3 regions of the Dactylosporangium sp. NPDC005555 genome follow, and region 1 is predicted to be linked to each of the others. Evidence: riboswitches for the same ligand, from Rfam matches in the RefSeq annotation. Region 1 holds a riboswitch; each other region holds the start of a gene.
The links. A riboswitch is a leader RNA that binds a small molecule or an ion and turns the genes downstream of it on or off. The one in region 1 is predicted to bind cyclic di-AMP.
Positions count from the first base shown of each region.

Region 1 (5,340 bases):
CCTGCCGAGACGCCCTCCGCCCGGCCGTCCTCCGGTCGTGCCTCGGTCTCCGCCGCACCGACCGCGGTGGTCCAGCCGTCCTCGGCGGCGGCCGCCGCGCATCGGGCGACCGGCATCCGGTACTCCTTCGACAGCGGCATCATCGGTCCAGTCCTGGACGGTGCGGGCCGGCTGCCGCTGCGGGTCCGCAAGGCCGGCGGGGACCTGTCGACGGTGCCGCACAACGGCGGACTCGCGGTGCGATTTCCGCAGCCGTGTGAGCATTACGGTGCGGAGAGTTGTGCACGTGCCATCCTGCAGAGCGGCCCCGCGGAATTCCTCAATCCGGGACAGGGCGCGTTCACCTATGGCGCCAGTGTGCTCGTAGCGCCGGATGAGACTTCCAAGGGCGCCAATGTGCTGCAAAAAGGGTTCTCGGTCGGTGGCAGTCAGTTCAAGTTGCAGGTGGACGGTGCCGCGGGGCGTCCCAGTTGTGTGATTGTCGGCACTTCTGGACCTACCATTTATGTAGCCCTCGCGTCGCTGACCGTGGCCGACGGACGGTGGCACCAGATCGAGTGTTCGCGCAGTGACGCCCTGCTCACAGTGGCTGTCGACGGTCGGATCAAGGGAAGATCGCCGATCCCTTCGTCACTGTCCATAGTGAACCCGGATCCCCTCTGTATTGGTGGCAAGGGCACCAGTGCGAACAACGACCAGTTCATCGGTGCAATTGATGACGTGTTTGTCGCCGGAGTGGCCTGACTTTTCGCCCAATTCGGACAACAATCGAGGATCGACTTGCCCGTTCGGAGCGGTCGCCATAACGTGAATTCCGGTCGGATGGATGTCCGCGCCCAGCACGGGCGCGCCAGACGGCACCGCCGAGTCGAATTTTTCTTTGAACCGGGGACCCACCTGCGCCATTTGGGGTGAATCCGCGACACGTCGCGGTAGGACGACCTTCCCGTCCGAACCCGTCAGCTAACCCGGTAGGCGGCTGGAAGAAGGAGTATCTCCTCGATGCGGCCCAACCGTCTGGTTCGGCTCCTCGTCGCTACACTCGGCGGCCTGTCGCTCGCCATCGGGATCACCGGAGCCGCCAAGGCGGACCCGACCCCGGCCGAGCTCGAAGCGCAGATCGACAAGAAGTGGAATGAAGTCGAGCCCATCATCGAGCAGCACAACCAGCTCAAGGGCGAGCTGAAGGCCAACCTGGCGAAGCAGACGGCACTCAAGAACCAGATCGACCCGCTCCAGGCGCAGGTCGACTCCGCCCTGCTGCGGGTCAGCGCGTTCTCGGTCCTGCAGTACAAGACCGGCCGCGTCTCCAGCTTCAACGCGCTGATGACGACCGGCTCGCCGGACACCTTCGCCGAGCAGCTGGTCATGCTCAACATGCTGGCCAAGGACGAGGCCGCCGGCATCAAGGACGTCATGGACAGCAAGAAGGTCCTCGACGACCAGAAGAAGCCGCTCGACGACCTGATCGCCACGCAGAAGGCCGCCGAGGCCGAGATGGCGGCCAAAGAGACCACCATCAACGCCGAGATCAAGCAGCTCAACGACATGCGCACCAAGGCGTATGGGTCCGGCGGCGCGACCGGCGAGCTGCGCCCCGTCGCCTGCCCGGTCGAATACTCCGGCGGCGACGCCGCGAAGGCCGCGCAGGTCGCCTGCCAGCAGATCGGCAAGAAGTACGTGTGGGCGGCCGAGGGTCCCAGCACGTTCGACTGCTCGGGCCTCACGCTGTACGCGTGGAAGCAGGCCGGCCACACGCTGCGCCACTACACGAAGTGGCAGTACTCAGACACGAAGCGCGTCACCCGCGCCGACCTGAAGGCCGGCGACCTGGTCTTCTTCTACAGCGACCTGCACCACGTCGGCCTGTATGTCGGCGGCGGCTGGATGGTCCACGCCCCGACCAGCGGCGACGTGGTCCGCATGAAGAAGATCGACAGTGCGCCGATCGCGGGATACGGCAGAGTGGGCTAGTTTCCGGTTTCGACCAAGGGGGGCTTCGGCCCCCTTACGTCGTTGTGGGCCAGGTGCGCCAGTTCTGATAGGAGCGGCTCGCCGTCGGGCCGCGCTGGCCCTGGTACCTGCTGCCGTAGACCGCGGACCCGTAGGGATGCTCTGACGGGCTCGACAGCCGGAAGATGCACAGCTGCCCGATTTTCATCCCCGGCCAGAGCATGATCGGCAGGTTGGCCACATTGGACAGCTCGAGCGTCACGTGCCCGGAGAACCCCGGGTCGATGAACCCCGCGGTCGAGTGCGTCAGCAGCCCGAGCCGCCCGAGGCTCGACTTGCCCTCCAGCCGGCCGGCCAGCTGATCGCCGAGGCTGATCACCTCGAGCGTCGAGGCGAGCACGAACTCCCCCGGGTGCAGCACGAACGGCTGCCCGTCCTCGACCTCGACCATCGCGGTGAGATCGTCCTGCTGCGTCGCCGGGTCGATGTGGGTGTACAGGTGGTTGTTGAACACCCGGAACCAGCGGTCGAGCCGCACGTCGATGCTCGACGGCTGGACCAGGTCTTTTTCGAAGGGCTCCAGCCGGAGTTGGCCGTCGGCGAGCTCTTTTGTCAGGTCACGGTCGGAGAGCAGCACGTCTGTGACCCTATTACGCCGCCTCTTCAGTGGCCTTCGCGGTCGCCTCGTTGATCTTTCTGAGGACCTTGGTAGTGATCGCTAGCTCCTCCTCGTCGAACTCCTCCAGCGCCCCGCGCATGTGCCGCCCCAGCGGCGCGAAGAACGCCTGCGCCAGGTCCTTCGCCGACGGCTGCATCACGAGGTGTACCCGACGCCGATCCGCCAGGTCGTGCCGCCGCTCGACATGGCCGGCCCGCTCGAGCCGGTCGAGCAGCGCCGTCGTCGCCGCCGGGCTCAACCTCAGCGTCCTGGCCAGCTCCCCGGGCGTGAGCGGCGTGTCCTCCTCCGTTGCCCGCCAGATGTACGCCACCGCGTTCATATCCGTGCGGTGCAACCCGTGCGCCCGCGTGAACACCTCGACGAACCGGTCTGCCTCGAGGTTGAACTTCCTGAGGAGGTCGATCAGCGCGTCGGTGTCACCCACCGGACCATTGTCCTTCATTCGTGGAATCACACACTTTTCGTACACGTGTACGAGTAACTTGGAGGCATGGCGACGTGGGCTTCATTCTCCGCGGCCGAGCCCCTCCTGGCGACGGCCATCCGCACCCTGATCTGTCAGTACGGCCCGGGCATGGGCTACCTGGCCACCATCCGCCCCGACGGAGGACCCCGCGTCCACCCCGTGATGCCCGTCATCACCGACGAGGGCCTCTACTGCTTCATCCTCCCCTCCCCGAAGCGCCACGACCTGGACCGGGACGGCCGCTACGCGCTGCACAGCTTCCCCGCCGAAGACACCTCCGACGAGGCGTATCTCTCAGGCCACGCTGCCCCGGTCATGGATCCCCTGGTCGTGGCCTCCCTCGCCCTGCAGATGCGAGCGGCCCAACGCGTGGACTGGAAGCTCTACGCCCTCACCATCGAGGTAGCGATGATCGTCCAACGCGACTCCCCCCTCACCTCCACCAGGACCCTCTGGCGCGACCGCTTAGCCCGAGTTCCCAGAGCCCGCCGGAATGGTCCGTGCACGACGCCCGCGGATTCGGTACAGTAGGCGTCGCTCGCGGGTGTAGTTCAATGGCAGAACATCAGCTTCCCAAGCTGACAGTGAGGGTTCGATTCCCTTCACCCGCTCCACGACAAAGGCCCTGGTCAGGACATATGTCCAGCCAGGGCCTCTTGCATGTCTGGTCACTCGAAACCCACCGCGGGCCATTAGCGTGCCATTGGCTCAACTGTCAGCTGTCCTGATGCGACTCAGCCCTGATCCACCGATGAAATTTCGACGCTGTGCTGATGTCAGTTCATGATCTTGGAGTGTTGATCGGGGCGTGTGGGGGTGACCGGCCGGTTTGTCGGTGCGCTCGGTGGCTCGGTGGGTCTGGTGCTGGGGGGTGGCCGGCGTCGGCTGCGTGTGTCTGTCCTGTGGATGGTCAGGTGGGTGGGGCGTGTGCGTTGGTGAACAGGCGTAGCCAGTTGTGTTGCCAGGGCCAGTGTTGCGGCAGGTGGATGGTGAGTTCGCGGGCGTGGCGGCTGATCCGGCCGGCGATGTTGATGAGGTGTCTGCGGATGGTGGCGGCGCGGGCTGTGGCGTGGGGTCGTCCGGCGAGGGTGGCGGCGGCGCGGGTCAGGTTGTGGGCGATGGCGATGCAGGCCAGCCAGGCGTTGTTGGCGTTGAACCGGCCCGATGGTAGGTGGGCGAGGGGTCCGTCGATGAGTTCGGCGAAGACCTGTTCGATGATGGCGTGGCCGCGGTGCTGGGCTTCGGCCTGGACGAGGACGTACGGGCTGTCGGTGAACGCGGCGTGGTAACGCCAGACGGTGAAGAGCTCACCCTGATCGTCCACTGTGGATTTGTTGAGGTCCGGGACGCGGCGTGCGATGAGCCGGGCGGTGACTTCGTGGCGGGTGCCTTCGAACGCGGTGTAGGTGGTCTCGGCGATCTGCGCGCGGGAGATGAACCGCTGCTGGTCGTCGTCCCAGACCGGCTGTGGGTAACGGATTTCGGTCCAGGCGTCCTCGCCGATCGCGGCGATCGCCCGCCGCACCTTGGCGTCGATGCGGACGGTGACGGAGAACCGCACCCGGCCGCGGCGGCAGGCGGTGATCACCGTCCGGGAGTAGAACGCTGAGTCTGCACGGACCACGATCTCGCTCGGTACCGCCGTTGCGGGCGACGCCGTGGTGGTGGCCGTGGTGGTGGACTGCGCCGCCAGGACGGCCTTGGTCGTGGCGACGGCTTCGGCGACCAGGGCTGCCGCGCCGCGGGCTGAGCCGGCGTTGCCGGCGCGCAGCTGGGTCGCGGCGATCACCGGTGCCGCGTCCGGGGTGCTGATCGTGGCGATCAGCGGGTTCAGGCCCCGCAGCAGGACCTGGTATCCGCCGATCTTGGCGTGACCGAACGCGGCGCCCTGTTTCTGCTTGCCGTAGACCCTGCGCAGCAGCGAGTCGACGTCGACGAACGTGACCGCGTCGGCGCCGGTCAGCAACGGTGCCTGCCCGGCCAGCCGGACCAGGAACTGCCGTCCCGCGGCCTGCAACTGCCGGACATGGCCGTGGGTGAACGTCCGCAGGAACGACCCCAGCGTCGAAGGCGCGTACACGCTGTCGAACAGGACCGGCATACCGCCGTGGCGCAGCACGTCCAGGTCGTCGATCGAGTCGGCGCCGGTTACCATGCCCGCCACGATCGTGGCGACCTTCCCCGACGCGTTGGACCCCTTGTCCGTCGGCACCCGCAGCCGGGCAGCAACGACCCCGTGCAG
Region 1 covers NZ_JBEXDG010000002.1:4,039-9,378, reverse strand. The annotation lists gene ABZS58_RS02685 (LamG-like jellyroll fold domain-containing protein) at 67-744, shown strand; cyclic di-AMP (ydaO/yuaA leader) riboswitch at 852-994, shown strand; gene ABZS58_RS02680 (NlpC/P60 family protein) at 1,003-1,974, shown strand; gene dcd (dCTP deaminase) at 2,009-2,590, opposite strand; gene ABZS58_RS02670 (MarR family transcriptional regulator) at 2,604-3,056, opposite strand; gene ABZS58_RS02665 (pyridoxamine 5'-phosphate oxidase) at 3,123-3,629, shown strand; tRNA gene ABZS58_RS02660 (tRNA-Gly) at 3,639-3,712, shown strand; gene ABZS58_RS02655 (IS1380 family transposase) at 4,009-5,340, opposite strand, start outside.

Region 2 (7,829 bases), on a different contig from region 1:
CCTCACCGGCGTCCCCACCCGCATGATCGAGAGCATCCGCGACGGCCGCCCGCCCAACCTCGACTGGGGCCAGATCCAGTCCCCCGCCCTGGCCCTGGCGACCAACAGCCTGGCCGCCCGCTTCGGCGTCCCGCCGGCGACGGTCCTTCTGGCGGGGATCACGCTGCAGCTGGCCGCATACACCGGCGGGACCGATGCCCTCCTGCGCATGATCGTGGCGACCCGCTTCCGCCCGGCGAGCCGGGCTCTGGTCGGCGCCTTCAACCAGAACGCCCTCTTCAGACTCGCCTTCGACATCCACCCCGAGCAACGCGACGCCCGCCCTGCGGGAAGTGCCGAGGAGACCGTCGGCGAGCTGCTGCACCGCGCTTCGGACGCCGCACTCCTGGCATACGCCCACTGCGAATACGACCCGGGCAAGCTCGAAGCCCTGTTCGCCGACGTCGCCGCCGATCGGGGGATCACGCCCGACGGCTACTGCTTCTTCAACGACACCCGCTTCTCCGCCCAGGACCAGTCCCCGCCCGCGCTCCCGTCGGACCTCCCCGAGGCGATCCACGCGGCACTCCCGGCGACGAAGCTGCGCGCCCCCGTCATCGACCGCACGCCGAAGGGCGCGAACTTCTTCATGTTCCTCACCGACCTCGGCGACACCGCGGAACTGATGCTGTGCGCGGAACACGGCTTCCTCGGCGAACGCGGCCCCCTCGGCTTCCTGGCCGGCCTCGAACGTCTCATCGTCAGAGCCACCCTCGATGAACACGCCACCACAAGGCTCCTCTACCGCGAAGCCACCGCCTGACAGCCGGCGCCACCGAACAAAGCCACCGATACACGGCACCGAACACGGCACCGAACGATGGAACACCGCGGGGCACGGACCAACGTCCGCGCCCCGCGATCGAACCGTGCGTCAGACGCTCCGCTCCTGCCGATCCGGGACGACGGCGTCGGCGCCGACGGAGGCCGCGTCCAGGGCCGGGGTCAGCTCGGGCGAGATGACGTCGTTGATGGTGGTCTCGCGGAGGCGACGGTTGTGCCGCGGCTCCTGGCGGGTCTTCGCGTCGCTCAGCAGGCGGCGGAGGTCGTCGCGGACCTCGTTGATCGCGGCGTGCAGGTCCTCCTCCGACGATGTCGCGACGATCTTCTGGTGGCCGGCGATCCAGCACTCCAGGGTCACCTTCTGCCCACGGGCGGACCGGTCCTTCACCGACACCTCGAACTCGGTGGAGTCGACAGGAAACCCGGCCAGGTGACTGTCGAGCGTGGCGAACTGCTCGGCGATCCAGACCCTGTCCCCCTGGGAGAAGCCGGCGCCGACGCGCAGGCAGTCCTCGACTGTGGCCGGTGTGCTCGTAGCACTTCTCGACATGTCCGAGACCCCTTCCGTTGCTTGCCTTGACCATCACCGCTTACCCCGCAATGACCCTGTTCATGTCCCCCAAACCTTCCTAGGAGGCTAGCCTACCACCTCCTCGAGCCACCCGCAGAGCCCCCGAGCGGACCGCCACCGGGCCGTTACCGAAGGTCCGTGAAAAGGATGAATGCGCAGGTGGTTAGGGTCGGCGGCGGCCCCGTTCGTAGGTGCTGACCGCGCCGGCGAGGGCCGGCGGCGAGCCGTGCCCAGCGGGCCGGGGAACCACGTTTCTTGGGGTGAATCCGCTCGAATCGGAGCGGTAGGGGCGACTGTTCCGTCCCGAATCCGTCAGCTCACCCGGTAGGCGGCCGATGGAGGGAACAGTATGTCCAGACCTCCGTGGATCGTCGCCGCCCTGACGGCGCTCGCGATCCTCCTGACCCCGGCCGTGGTGCTCGGCACGGCCTCACAGGCGTACGCCAGTGAGGGTGGCGACCCTGCGCTCATCAAGAAGCTCGACGAGACCAACCGCGCGTACATCGACGCGCAGAACGTCCTGACGGCGTCGCTCGCACGACAGACGACCCTGAAGCGGCAGCAGGACGAGCTGGAGCCGCGGTACGCCGAGCTCCGCGACGACACCCAGTCGATGTCGATCGCCGCCTACCAGAACGGCGGCGGCCTGCGCAGCGCGGCCACGCTGCTGGACAGCGGCACACCCGGAGTGTTCGCCGACCGCGTGAGCACCCTGGAGGTCATCGCGCGCGGCAACGCCGAACAGCTCAAGCAGGTGACGAAGGCCCGCGAGGAGCTGACGAGGACGAAGGCGACCATCGACGCCGAGGTCGCCAAGCAGCAGGCCAGCATGGCGGTGATGACGAAGCAGAAGGCCGAGCTCGAGGAGGCCCTCGCCCAGTCGAAGAACGCCGTCGACGCGTCCACCACGTGGAGCGGCAACACCACCGGCAAGGCCGCTGAGCCCGCACCCCGGCGGGCCGACGGTTCCTGGCCGGCCGAGTCGTGCGGCACCGCCGACCCGACGACGAAGGGCTGCCTGACCCCGCGGACGCTGCACGCCCTGCAGCAGGTGCAGAAGGCGGGCTTCGGCCACTTCGTGTCGTGCTGGCGGCCGCCGGGCGAGCCGTATGAGCACCCCAAGGGCCGGGCCTGTGACTTCGCCGCCGACGCGAAGGACTTCGGCGGCGTGGCGACCGGCGCGTCGAAGGAGTACGGCACGCAGCTCGCCGCCTGGCTGGTGAAGAACGCCCAGGCGCTCGGCGTCATGTACGTGATCTGGTTCAAGCAGATCTGGACGCCGGCGGGCGGCTGGCACTCGTACGGCAGCGGTCAGGGCGACCCGAGCAGCGACCACACCAACCACGTGCACATGTCAATCTACTAACACCGACAGCAGCGCCGACACCGCCGGCAGGGCCGCTCTGCCGGCGGTGACCAGCGCGTCCAGCCGGCGCGCACCGGCGACCGGGAGATCGGTCACCCGCAGGTTCAACGAGGACACGTCCCGCAGCGCCAGGTCCGGCGCGATCGTGGCGCCCTGACCCGCCGCGACGAGCGCGAGGACGACCGGATAGTCGACGCACGCGTGCACCCGCCGCGGGGTGAAGCCACGCTCGCGGCCGAGCCGGTCCAGGATCTGTCCGGTCGTCGAGGACGGCGGCCCGGCGACCCACGGCCGGTCCGCGAGGTCGCTGTACGAGTGCACGGGCGGCCAGCCTGCGGGCACCACGACCCGGTACGGGTCCTCGCCGAGCGGCACGGCGCTGACCTGCCGCCGCGACTCCAGGCCCAGCGTGGCGTCCCGCTCGGTGATCGTCACGTCGAGGCCGCCGAGGCGCAGTTCGCGCAGCGCGGGCGGGCCGTCGAGCTCGGTGATCGAGCAGGTCACGTCCGGATGGTCGCGGGCGAGCGTGGCCAGGGCCGGGATCAGCATGTGCCGGATCACGGTCGCGAACGCCCCGACCCGGACCAGGCCGGCGGCGCGGCCGGACATGGCGGCCAGCTCCCGCTCCGCCTCGGCGAGCTCACGCCCGATCGCCTCGGCGCGGGCGGCGAGGACCCGCCCGGCCGCGGTCAGCACCGCGCGGCGCCCGGACCGGTCCACCAAGGGGCGGCCGACGGTGTGTTCCAGCTGCGCGAGCTGCTGCGACACCGCCGACGGGGTGACGTGCAGCGCGGCCGCGGCGCCGGCGAGGGTCCCGCGCCGGGCGATCGCGGCGAGCACCGCGAGACGGCGCGGATCGAGGTTCAATGCAGTCCCGCTTCAGTCCAACTGTAGGAAATCTCGTTCACACGTTAGCTGCGCTGTCTGCCACGATGCGAGGCGTGAGTCGTTTCATCGAGCTGAGCCACCCCATCCACGCCGGGCTGGTCACCTATCCGGGCATGCCCGGCCCCGTGATCAGCGACTACCTGTCCCGGGAGGACGCCCGCGGCAGGTATGCGCCCGGCACCGACTTCCAGATCGGCCGCATCGACCTGATCGCCAACACCGGCACATACCTCGACACACCCGCGCACCGGTTCGAGGGCCGCGGCGACCTCACCGACGTCCCGCTCGAACGGGTCGCGGACCTGCCCGGCGTCCTCGTCGACGCCACGGGTGAGCGTGCGATCGACGCGGCGCTGCTCCAGAAGGCCGCCACGGACGTCACCGATCGCGCCGTCCTCGTGTGCACGGGCTGGTCGAGGCACTTCGGCACACCGGCGTACGGTGACCCGGCCGCGCCGTTCCTGACCCGCGACGCCGTCGAGTGGCTGGTGGCGCGGCGGCCCGCGCTGGTCGGGATCGACTCGGTCAACATCGACGACGTCGCGGACCTGACCCGCCCGGCGCACACCGGGCTGCTCGACGCCGGGATCTTCGTCGTCGAGCATCTCACCGACCTGGACCGGCTCCCCCTCGACGGGTGGAAGTTCACGGCCGTGCCGCCGCGGATCGCGGGCATGGGCACGTTCACCGTCCGCGCCTACGCGGTGACCTCATGATCGCGGTGATCGGCTGGGCGGGCGCCGCCGGTCTCCTCGCCGCGTACGCGCTGGTCTCCACGAAACGGATCACCGGTGACGGCGCCGTCTTCCAGGGCCTGAACATCGCCGGCGGCGCGGCGCTCGCGCTCAACTCGGCCGTCAACGGCGCCTGGCCCTCGGCCGTGCTCAACGTCGTGTGGGTCGCGATCGGCGCTGTGGCGATCTTCCGCCTGGCGAGGCGGCAGCGCCGGGAGAAGCAGCGTCAGAGCCGCCCCGAATACCAGGGCGTCCTGACCCGGTAGAAGACGAACCGGCCCGGCGCCGACGCGCACGCCAGATACGTGTGGCTCCACGTGCACGTGCCGAGGGCCACCTCGAGGGCGCCCAGGTCACGGGTCGCGCCGTTGCCCGCCTGTACACCCAGCAGGCTGAACGGACCGGTCGGCGCCTCGGCGGGCAGCAGCAGATAGCTGCCCTCGTCGAGGCGGGCGGCGCGCCTGCCGGGCCAGCGCCGCACCACACGACCGGTGTCGTCGAGCAGCACCGCGCCGCTGTCGTCGCCGAGCATGACCCGGTCGCCGACGGGCAGCAGGGTCGTGGCGCCGTCGACGTCGACGCGGAAGGCGACCTCGCCGGTGCGGATGTCCAGGGCGGTCACCCGGTGCGGCTCGACCGCGCAGACGCGCCGCTCCCCGCACGCGGTGAGCAACCCGACGCGGGCCTGCGCGTCCGGTGACGTCCACGTCCACTGGACCTTGCCGAGCTCGAACCGGTCGTGCGCCTGGACGCGGTACCCGGGCCCGGGCGCGGCGACGAAGACCTGCTCCTCGTAGGGGTACACGAGGTCCTCGGGCCCGGCGACGCCCGGCGCCGAGTCGTCGGGCTTGCCGCTGGACAGGCTCAGCACCTCGATGCCGCGGTCGGCGACGGTACGCACGAGGTGCGGGTCGACGGTCAAAGGCTCGTCGATGGCGGCGCCGTCCGGTGACGTCGGGACCTGCTGGTGGCTCCAGTTGTCGGTCAGCCAGAAGCTCTCCGGGCCACCCGGCTGGTCGAGGACGGCGATCTCCTTCTGCGTGCCGACGTCGGTGACGACGAGTTTGTGGTCTGCGCCGCGGTACCGCACGAAGTACTTGCCGACGAGTTCCCAGCGGTCCCCGGCGACGACCTCGAACTTGATGAACGGCACCCCGTTGGACGCGTTGAGCAGGGTGATCGTGCGACGGCCCGCGCCGTCCGGGGCGCCGGTGACGATCACGGAACCGCGGGCGAAACTGAACGACTCGACGCCGGTGAGCGCCGTGTTGGTCCAGATCGGCGGGCCGCCGGGCTTGTCGACGTCGACGGCGTTGAGGTGGAAGCGCCCAGTGGCTCCCGGGCCCGCCTGGTAACCGACGAAAGCCCGGCTGCTGTCCAGGACCGCGCGCAGGCCGGGGCCCTCGACCGCGCCGGGCAGGCCGGCCTCACCGACGCGGGTGAGCCGGTCGAACGCGTAGGGCCGCTGGTTGAGCCGATACACGAACGCGCCGACGAGCACGGCCACGACGAGGACCGCGACGACCGCGGCGGACCACCGGGCACGCCGCGAGAGCCACAGCGACCGACGCGGGCGCAGGCCGTCGGCTAAGGCGTGCGTATGCACCCGCCGACCCTACCGTGAGCGGTTCAGGAAAAACTGTTCGGGCCCAGCAGCGCCTTCAGGTCGCCCTTGAGCGCGGTGGTGGGGGCGACATGGTATGGCCCGAGGCGCAGCAGGGTGATCTTCGATCCGTTCTGCAGTTTGATGTGCACCTCGGCCTTGCCCGGGTGGTTGAGCAGGATCTCCTTGAGCCGGTCGACGAGCGGCGGCGTGCACCGGGTCGCGGGCAGCGACAGCACGACGGGCCGGTTCTCGTCGGCGACGGTGATGTCGGGCATCGACAGGTCCATCGCCATGAGGCGCGGCGTCTCGTCGCGCCGGTCGACGCGGCCCTTCACCACGACGATGGCGTCCTCGGCGATGTACTGGCCGACGAGCTCATACGTGTTGGGGAAGAACAACGCCTCGACGGCACCGCCGAGGTCCTCCAGGGTCGCCGACGCCCACGGCTTGCCCTGCTTGGTGATGCGCCGCTGCACGCCGGTGAGCATGCCCGCGAGGGTGACGACGGCACCGTCCTGCACGGCACCCTCCTCGGACAGGCTGCTGATGACGGTGTCGGCGGCCTTCGAAAGCACCGATTCCAGGCCGAACAGCGGGTGGTCGGACACGTACAGGCCGAGCATCTCCCGCTCGAAGGTGAGCAGCTCCCGCTTCTCCCACTCGATCTGCGGGATCGCGGCGGTCATGGCGGGACCGGAGTCGCCCGCGCCGGCGTCGCCGAACGCGTCGCCGAAGAGGTCGAACTGGCCGATGGCCTCGTTCTTCTTGATGTCGGCGTACGCGTCGATCGCGTCGGCGTGGATGGCGAGCAGGCCGCGGCGCGGGTGCTCCATGGAGTCGAACGCGCCGGCCTTGATGAGCGACTCGATGGTCTTCTTGTTGCACACGACGGCGTCCACCTTGGACAGGAAGTCGTGGAAGTCCTTGTACGGCGCGGCCTGCCGGCACCGCACGATCGCGTCGACGACGTTGTGGCCGACGTTGCGCACGGCGGCGAGCCCGAAGCGGATGTCCTTGCCGACCGGCGTGAACGGGCCCGCGGACGTGTTGACGTCGGGCGGGAGCACGTCGATGCCCATCCGCCGGCACTCCGACAGGTACAGCGCCATCTTGTCCTTGTCGTCGCCGACGCTGGTCAGCAGCCCGGCCATGTACTCGGCCGGGTAGTTCGCCTTGAGGTACGCCGTCCAGTACGACACCAGACCGTAGCCGGCCGTGTGCGCCTTGTTGAACGCGTAGTCGGCGAACGGCACGAGCACGTCCCAGATCTTCTGGATCGCCTCGTCGGAGTAGCCGTTGCCGCGCATGCCGTCGCGGAACGGCACGAACTCCTTCTCCAGGACCTCTTTCTTCTTCTTGCCCATCGCCCGGCGCAGCAGGTCGGCCTGGCCGAGGGTGTAGCCGGCGAGTTTCTGCGCGGCGCGCTGCACCTGCTCCTGGTAGACGATCAGGCCGTGGGTCGGGCCGAGGATCTCCTGGAGCGGCTCCTCCAGCTCGGGGTGGATCGGGATGATGTCCTGCTGCTTGTTCTTGCGCAGCGCGTAGTTGGTGTGCGAGTTGGCGCCCATCGGGCCCGGCCGGTACAGCGCCAGGACCGCGGAGATGTCCTCGAAGTTGTCGGGCTTCATGAGCCGCAGCAGCGAGCGCATCGGCCCGCCGTCGAGCTGGAACACCCCGAGGGTGTCGCCGCGGGACAGCAGCTCGTAGGCGGCCTTGTCGTCCAGGGGCAGGGCGAGCAGGTCGACCTTCGTGCCGTGGGTTCTCTCGATGTTCTTCAGCGCGTCGTCGATGATGGTGAGGTTGCGCAGGCCCAGGAAGTCCATCTTGAGCAGCCCGAGGTCC
Region 2 covers NZ_JBEXDG010000030.1:72,576-80,404, reverse strand. The annotation lists gene ABZS58_RS29850 (condensation domain-containing protein) at 1-802, shown strand, start outside; gene ABZS58_RS29845 (HPF/RaiA family ribosome-associated protein) at 914-1,372, opposite strand; cyclic di-AMP (ydaO/yuaA leader) riboswitch at 1,601-1,740, shown strand; gene ABZS58_RS29840 (hypothetical protein) at 1,743-2,759, shown strand; gene ABZS58_RS29835 (LysR substrate-binding domain-containing protein) at 2,748-3,626, opposite strand; gene ABZS58_RS29830 (cyclase family protein) at 3,701-4,363, shown strand; gene ABZS58_RS29825 (hypothetical protein) at 4,360-4,647, shown strand; gene ABZS58_RS29820 (hypothetical protein) at 4,608-5,987, opposite strand; gene dnaE (DNA polymerase III subunit alpha) at 6,011-7,829, opposite strand, start outside.
Region 2: linked by a shared signal. The riboswitch ahead of ABZS58_RS29840 (hypothetical protein) and the one ahead of ABZS58_RS02680 (NlpC/P60 family protein) in region 1 are both predicted to bind cyclic di-AMP.

Region 3 (7,829 bases), on a different contig from region 1:
CGAAGTCGACGACCATGACCCGGTCGGCGAGGTCCATGACGAGGCCCATGTCGTGCTCGACGAGGATCATCGGGATGCCGAGCTCCTCACGGACGTCGAGGATGAAGCGGGCCATGTCCTCGGTCTCCTCCAGGTTCATCCCGGCGACCGGCTCGTCCAGCAGCAGCAGCTTCGGCTCCATCGCGAGTGCCCGGCCGAGCTCGACGCGCTTCTGCACGCCGTACGGCAGCAGCCCCACCGGCAGGCGGCGCCACTGGGCGAGCTCGAGGAAGTCGACGATGTCCTCGACCACGGCCCGGTTGGCGATCTCCTCGCGCCGGGCGCGGCCGAGCCACGCGATGGCGGCGAGGGTGCCGTAGCGGATGTGGTGGTGCCGGCCGAGCATGAGGTTCTCCAGCACGGTCAGGTGCTGGAACAGCTCGACGTTCTGGAAAGTGCGGGCCACCCCCAGCTTGGCGACCTTGTCGGGGCGCAGGCCGGTGAGCTCGACGTCGTCGAGCAGCACCCTGCCCTGCTGCGGCCGGTACACCCCGGAGATCACATTGAAGATCGACGTCTTCCCGGCCCCGTTGGGCCCGATGACGGCGAAGAGCTCGTCCTTGGCGACGGTGAACGAAACACCGTCGATGGCTTTGACGCCGGCGAAGCTGAGCCGGACGTCTTCGAAACGCAGCACGGCGACTCCTTTTGTTGCTACGACAGCCAGCGTTTACGGCGCTTGTAGTGCTTCACGTCGCGGAAGGACCGTTCGGCCCGTCCCAGGTAGAACTCGCGGATGTCGTCGTCGGCGAGCAGTTCGGCGGCGGGCTTGTCGAGCACGACCTTGCCGGTCTCCAGCACGTATCCGTGCTCGGCGATGGACAGCGCCATGGTCGCGTTCTGCTCGACCAGCAGCACGCCGGTGCCGGCCCGGTTGATCTGCACGATCAGGTCGCGGACCTGCTCCACCAGGCGCGGCGCGAGGCCGAGGCTGGGTTCGTCGAGCAGCAGGTACGTCGGGTCCGACATGAGCGCCCGCCCCATCGCCAGCATCTGCTGCTCGCCGCCGGAGAGGTATCCGGCGATGCTGCCGCGGCGCTGCGCGAGGACGGGGAAGAGGTCGTACATGCGGTCCATGGCCTCGGCCCGGCCCTTCGGGCGGGTGTGGGCGCCGAGCCGCAGGTTCTCCTCGACGGTGAGCTCGGCGAAGGTCCTGCGCCCTTCCATCACCTGCGAGACGCCGCGGCGGACCACGGCGGCCGGCCGCAGCCTGTGGACGGGCTTCTCGTCGAGCGTGATGGCGCCCTTGGTGATGGCGCCGTCGTGGACGCCGAGCAGGCCTGACAGGGCCCGCAGCAGCGTGGTCTTGCCCGCACCGTTCGCGCCGAGCAGCGCGACGATGCGTCCTGGTGGGACCTGCAGGCTGACGCCCCGCAGGACCAGCATCACGTCGTCGTAGACGACCTCGAGGTTCTGGACACGCAACATCCGGTGACGCTCCTCCGGGGGTGTTCGGAGTGGGCGAACTATGTGCATCGACGGTGAATAAAGTTACGTGTATTTAACCGGGTTCCAGAGCAGAATCAAGCCCCAATTGTGTGTCCGTCAACACCGTCTTCAGTGGTGCATCACCGTCCGATGTGGAGCGACAACTCGTGGTGATACGGACTTTCAGTACAATAGATATTGAACGACTCGCACGGGTTTCGCTTCGCTGGTGATCACGTTAAGTTAGGTCCCGGCCTGCCCGGCAGTCCGTCGCCCAGCCCGGGCGGCGCCGGCAAGCGCCGCCGAATCGAGCGCCGTCACGGCGCTGTGCGAGCCGGGGACCCAGGTTCCTTGGGGTGAATCCGCGAAGCCGCGGTAGGGCGCACTCTCTTCCCGCCCGAACCCGTCAGCTAACCCGGTAGGCGGTCGGTGAAGAAGGGTCATCCCTTGTCCGTCGGACACCGCGCCAGACGATCCCTGCTGCGCACCCTGATCATCGGGGCCGTGTCGCTGGTCATCGTGGCGCCCGCGAGTGTCGCCAAGGCCGACCCCACGCTCGCCGAGATCGAAGCCCAGCTCGACAAGGTGGGCGACGAGTTCGAGGCGACGGTCGAGGCCTACAACAAGGTCAACGAAGAGCTCGCCAACGCCCAGGCGGCCAACGCCGAGCTGCAGAAGAAGCTGCAGCCGTTCGAGGCCAGCGCGGCCGCCGCCACCGCCAACGTCGACGTGCTCGCGGTCGCCGCGTTCAAGACCTCGGGCAACTTCGCCACGCTGTCGGTCATCCTCGGGTCGCAGTCCTCCGACTCGCTGATCGACCAGCTCTCCACCCTGCAGCAGATCAACAAGCACCAGCAGTCGGAGATCGGCGCTCTGAAGGTCGCCAAGGCACAACTGGCCGACGAGCAGAAGAAGATCGACGACACGATCGCCGCGGAGAACGCGAAGAAGGCCGACCTCGAGGTCCAGAAGAAGAAGATCGAGGGCGACGTCAAGAAGCTCGAGGACCTCAAGCGCCGGGCCTCCGCGGCCGGCAGCACCAAGACCGCTGCGGCGACCAAGCCGGCCGGTCCGCCGCCCGCGGTGTCGGGCGTCGCCGGCAAGGCCGTCACCTTCGCGTGGAACCAGATCGGCAAGCCCTACAAGTGGGGCGCCGCCGGTCCGGGCAGCTACGACTGCTCCGGTCTCACGTTGGCGTCGTGGAAGGCCGCCGGCACGGGCATCCCCCGGATCGCCCAGGACCAGTACAAGGGCACCGCCCGTGTCTCGCAGGCCGACGCCGCTCCGGGTGACCTGGTCTTCTTCGGCTCCTCCACCGACAAAATCACCCACGTTGGGCTCTACATCGGCGGCGGGGAGATGATCCACGCGCCGACGACCGGCAAGACCGTGCAGAAGTCCTCGATCAACCGCAGCAACCTGCGGGGCTTCGGCCGCGTCAAGGTCGTCGCCTAGTCCCGTCCTTCCCAAGAGGCCATGCCCGGCAAGATTGGGGCATGGCCTCTTGGGATCCCGATCAGTACAGCCGCTTCGCCGAGGAGCGGGCGCGGCCCTTCCACGAGTTGGTCGCGCGCATCACGACCACCGCGCCGGTCGCGGTCGTCGACCTCGGCTGCGGGCCCGGCACGCTGACCGCGACCCTGGCAACGCGGTATCCGGACGCGGCGGTGCTCGGCATCGACTCCTCCCCCGAGATGCTCGCCGAGGCCGCCCCGCTCGCCACGCCGCAGCTGTCGTTCCAGCTCGGCGACATCGCCGGATGGCGGCCCCAGCGCGGCTCGGTGGACGTCATCGTCGCCAACGCCTCACTCCAGTGGGTCGACGACCACGCCGCGCTCATGCCCGTCCTCGCCGCGGCGCTGGACGACGGGGGCACCCTGGCCTTCCAGGTCCCGACCGGCGGCCCGGTCCTGGACTTCCTGGATCCGGGCGTCGCCGGCCCGCGCGGCGCGTCGCCGGTCCAGGAGCCGGCCTGGTACGTGCGGACCCTGTCGGCGCTGGGCCTCACCGTGGACGCGTGGGAGACGACCTACCTCCACGTGCTGCCGGGCGAGGACCCGGTGCTGGAGTGGTTCAGCGGCACGGGGCTGCGCCCGTATTTCGCCGCGCTGTCCGGTGCGGAGCTCGACGACTTCCGCGCCCGGGTCGCGGCGCACCTGCGCGAGCGGTACCCTCGCGAACCGTTCGGGACGATCCTGCCGTTTCCGCGTCTGTTCGTGGTGGCGCGGCGAACCTAAGATCTCGCCCGTGGAGCAATCGCGCAGCCGCCGCAGTTCGGCGAAGATCGTGCTGACCGTCATCGCCGTCCTGGCCGTCCTGTGCTGCTGCGGCGGTGGCGCGGGCGCGTTCTTCTTCTTCAACGGCGCCACGAAGGCCGCCGGCGAGGCGACCTCGGCGTTCCTGACCGACCTGCAGGCCGGGAACCTGACGGCGGCCTACGACCGGCTGTGCGACGCGACGAGGTCCCGCTACGAGCAGCCGTCCTTCGCCGAGGTGGTCAACCGGCGCAAGCCGGTCTCGCACGACGTGCACTGGGGCGGCGGGTACGACAACAGCAACGGCCGCGAGACCGCCTCGATCACGGCGGACATCTCCTACGCCGGCGGCGGGCGGGACGCGCACACCTTCCAGCTGACGAAGGACGCCGGCACCTGGGAGATCTGCGGCGACCCGTACTGACGCAGCGTCACCGACCTGGGAGCGCCCGGGGCGTCCGGCCGCGCTCACCGCGCTCGGCACCTTGCGTGACGATCAGTGACCTAAACGAGACCTAAGCGTCCCACGATGTGGAAGCAGCCCCCGACCGGTCCGGTCAGGGGCTGCGCGGTTTCGGTAGCGGCGTCGTTGTCGGCTAGGCGGCCTGGAGGCCTTCGGCACGGGCCAGCTCGCGGAGCCGGCCGAGGGCCTGGATCTCCAGCTGACGGATGCGCTCGCGGGACAGCGAGAACCGGCCCGCGACCTCGGTCAGCGAGTGCTCGCGACCGTCCTCCAGACCGTAGCGGGCGCGCATGATGCCCGCGGACCGGTCGTCGAGGTGGTTGAGCAGGCCCTCGATGCGCTGGCGCTCCAGGGCGGCGAGGACCACGTCCTCCGGCGACGGCGCGTCGGAGTCGGAGACCAGGTCGCCGAGGCTGGTGTCGCCGTCGTCGCCGACAGGGGTGTCGAGCGAGACGGTGTCCTGGGACCAGCGCTTGAGCTCGTGGACACGCTCGACGGGGACGCCGAGTGCGGCCGCGAGCTGCTCGGGCTCGGGATCGTTGCCGAGCTCACGGGTGAGCTGACGCGCGACGTTGCGCATCCGGTTGACGTCCTCGACGAGGTGGACGGGCAGCCTGACCGTGCGCTCCTGCTGCGCGATCGCCCGGCTGATCGCCTGGCGGATCCACCACGTCGCATATGTCGAGAACTTGTAGCCACGCACGTAGTCGAACTTCTCCACGGCGCGGACCAGGCCGGTGTTGCCCTCCTGGATCAGGTCGAGCATCGGCATGCCCGACCGCACATAACGCCGCGCGATCGACACCACGAGGCGCAGGTTGGCCCGGATGAACCGGTCCTTGGCCCGCTCGCCCTCGTCGACGAGGCGCTGCAGCTCGGCGGCGCTCACGCCGTCGGGCAGCTCGTCCTCGTCCAGCAGGTGCTCCGCATACAGACCAGCCTCGACCGCCTTGGAAAGCTCGACCTCAGAAGCGGCGTCGAGCAGCGGCGTGCGGGAGATCTCATGCAGGTAGACACCAACCAGGTCACGCTCTTCGGCACCTGAATCGGGTCGCATCTCCACTTTCACGTTCTCCACCTTCGGGCCCTCCCCGTCCATCCTTCGCCTTCCCCGTTTCACCCTGCTAAAACGGGTGCCCCCCGGGTATGCCCCCTACACAACAGTCACGTGGCCTGCCGAATTCCACCCTCGCGGGCGATTCGGTGACGACCCGTGAGAGTTGCACCACTTACCTAGACGACGCGGGAGCTACTCCGGTTCGCTTCGGTTGCAACAAGTGATACGTGGTATTCCTGCCCGTCAGACGCCTAAACTCGCTGTGAGTTCCCTGGGAACGACGCTCGATGGGACCGGGGTCACCGCTGTTCATCGGCAAGAGTCGGCGGCATGACAGGCAAATGCGTATGAATCCGCAGGAATCGACGCGGGCCGCCGCCTGTCGAAATGCTGACGAGCGCGTCACACTCCCGCCTACTGAGCGTGCCATTCCCGCAACAGCTCGACTTCCTCCTCTTCCGTGATACCAGTAATGTGGCGAGTGTCACCGAATGCGGCGAGTGTGTCCGCCGCCGTTTCGGGAAGCGCCCGGGTCCGCAGCCCCGCGGCGAGCGACCGGGTGATGTTCCGGGTGAGAAACCCCCCGTATTCCGGCAACGGCAGCCACAACGGCAGGGACCGGGGCCCGGACCAGGGCTCGACCGCGTGGGCGGTGAGGAAGTCCTGCGTCACCCAGGTCAGCGACCCGGTCCCGCCGAAGCCCGCGTGGAACTCCCGGCGGGTCATCGGGGCGCCGATGCCGTCATACGTGCCGGTGAGGCCCTCCTCCGCGGCGCGCACGATCCAGTCGGCCAGGTCGCGGACGTCCACGAACTGCAGGCGCTCGTCCGGGTCGCCGGGGGCGAGGATCTCGCCGCCGCGGGCGTGCCGGGCCACCCAGTAGTCGAAGCGGCCGGTGGGGTCCTCCGGGCCGACGATCAGCCCGGCCCGGTTGACGAACGTGTCGGCGAAACCCTCGCGGACGAGCTGCTCGCAGGTGACCTTGCACCGGCCGTAGGACTCGGCGCTCGCGGACGGGTCCTCGTCGCCCGGGTCCGCCGGCGGAAGCGTCGGCGCGGTGTCGACGGTCTGGTCCGGGGTCGCGGCGTCGGCGTAGGCGGAGCAGCTGGACACGAAGGTGCAGTGCCCGACCCGGCCGGCGAGCGCGGTGACCATGTGCCGGACGTGACTGGGCCGGCGGGCGACGTCCACGACCGCGTCGAAGGTGCCCTCGACGGCGCGCAGGCCGTCGGGGTCGTCGCGGTCGACGGTGACGAACATGGCGCCGTCGACGGGGTCGCCGGACGTGCCGCGGGCCGCGCAGGTGACGTCATGGCCGGCGGCGAGGGCCTGCCGGGCGACCGCCCGGCCGAGGAACACGGTGCCACCGAGGACGAGGATTCTCATCGGACGATCCTTCGCCGCGGTGCCGGGAACCCGCCGCCCTGTTCGCTGTGAGCGTGCCGTGTTCGCTCAGAGCGTGCCGCTTCGGTCAGGCTCGATGCGACGGCGGTGGGCGGTGCGGTTTCGTCTTGTGCACCACCAGGACGAACAGGGCGGCCGCCGCCATCACCGTCGCCACGACCGCCAGCCACAGCGACCACCGGTGCCCGCCGGGCGATCCGGTCAGCGCGTTGGGCACCGTCGAGGGCGGCACGGCCACCGCCGGCAGCGAGGACGCCGGCGCGAACGCATACACCCGCAGGAAGTCGACCTGGAACTCGGCGGGCAGCGTCGTGGACGTGCCGGGCGGGCCGGACCCGCTCGTGGTCACCGCGAAGCCGAACCAGCGCTGCGCCGCCGACACCCCCGGGTCGGCGTAGCGCTCCTTGCCGTCGACGAAGACCTTGAAGCCCGCCGGCGACCATTCGATGGCATACGAATGCCAGTCGCTGAACGGCCCCGGCAGGCTCCGCACGGAGGTGTCGGCGCCGGAGCCGTTGCGCACCAGGGCCGTCTCGTCGCCCGGCCGGGCGGTGATCTCCAGCTGCGACGCGTTCTGGGCGGCGGTCTGCGGGTCGACGGGGCGCAGCATCGCGATCGAGGAGATGCCCGCGCCGACCGGCACCCGCGCCCTGAACTCGTAGCGCCCATACTGCTGAGCGGCGCCGAGGCAGCGCAGCTCACCGGTGACGAACGGCTTGCCGCCATACGCGCGCCGATGCAGGGCGAGGTGCAGCTTGCCGCCGGAGACCGTGACCGCCTCCGGCCGGAAATACGTCGCCTCGGCGCCCTCGGACGAGCCGTCGTAGGCGGCGCAGCCCGGCGGCAGCGTGCCCGGGTCGTCGAAGGAGTCGGAGAAGACCGGCGTCCAGTCCGCCGGATCCACGGCGAGGACCGGCGCGGGGACCACCCAGATCGCGGACGCGACGACGACCAGGATGGTCGCGGCTCGCCTCAGCATGGTGTCAGCCCCCTCGCCGGAAAACCTACCGGATACCTTCCGTTCGCACAGCATCGCTGAACGTCGACGATCGTGCGCACCTGGCGGCCCGATCGTTTGGCGACCCTCGCATTCACCCGCATGCAATGAACACGTCTCCTGTGGACGCTCGTGCCGGATCGACGGCTACGGAAGGATGTCCGTCGACGCATGTCTTCCAAAAGG
Region 3 covers NZ_JBEXDG010000019.1:22,947-30,775, forward strand. The annotation lists gene ABZS58_RS22270 (ABC transporter ATP-binding protein) at 1-676, opposite strand, end outside; gene ABZS58_RS22275 (ABC transporter ATP-binding protein) at 694-1,467, opposite strand; cyclic di-AMP (ydaO/yuaA leader) riboswitch at 1,758-1,906, shown strand; gene ABZS58_RS22280 (NlpC/P60 family protein) at 1,915-2,922, shown strand; gene ABZS58_RS22285 (methyltransferase domain-containing protein) at 2,964-3,704, shown strand; gene ABZS58_RS22290 (hypothetical protein) at 3,715-4,146, shown strand; gene ABZS58_RS22295 (sigma-70 family RNA polymerase sigma factor) at 4,319-5,242, opposite strand; gene ABZS58_RS22300 (NAD-dependent epimerase/dehydratase family protein) at 5,657-6,628, opposite strand; gene ABZS58_RS22305 (family 16 glycosylhydrolase) at 6,714-7,625, opposite strand.
Region 3: linked by a shared signal. The riboswitch ahead of ABZS58_RS22280 (NlpC/P60 family protein) and the one ahead of ABZS58_RS02680 (NlpC/P60 family protein) in region 1 are both predicted to bind cyclic di-AMP.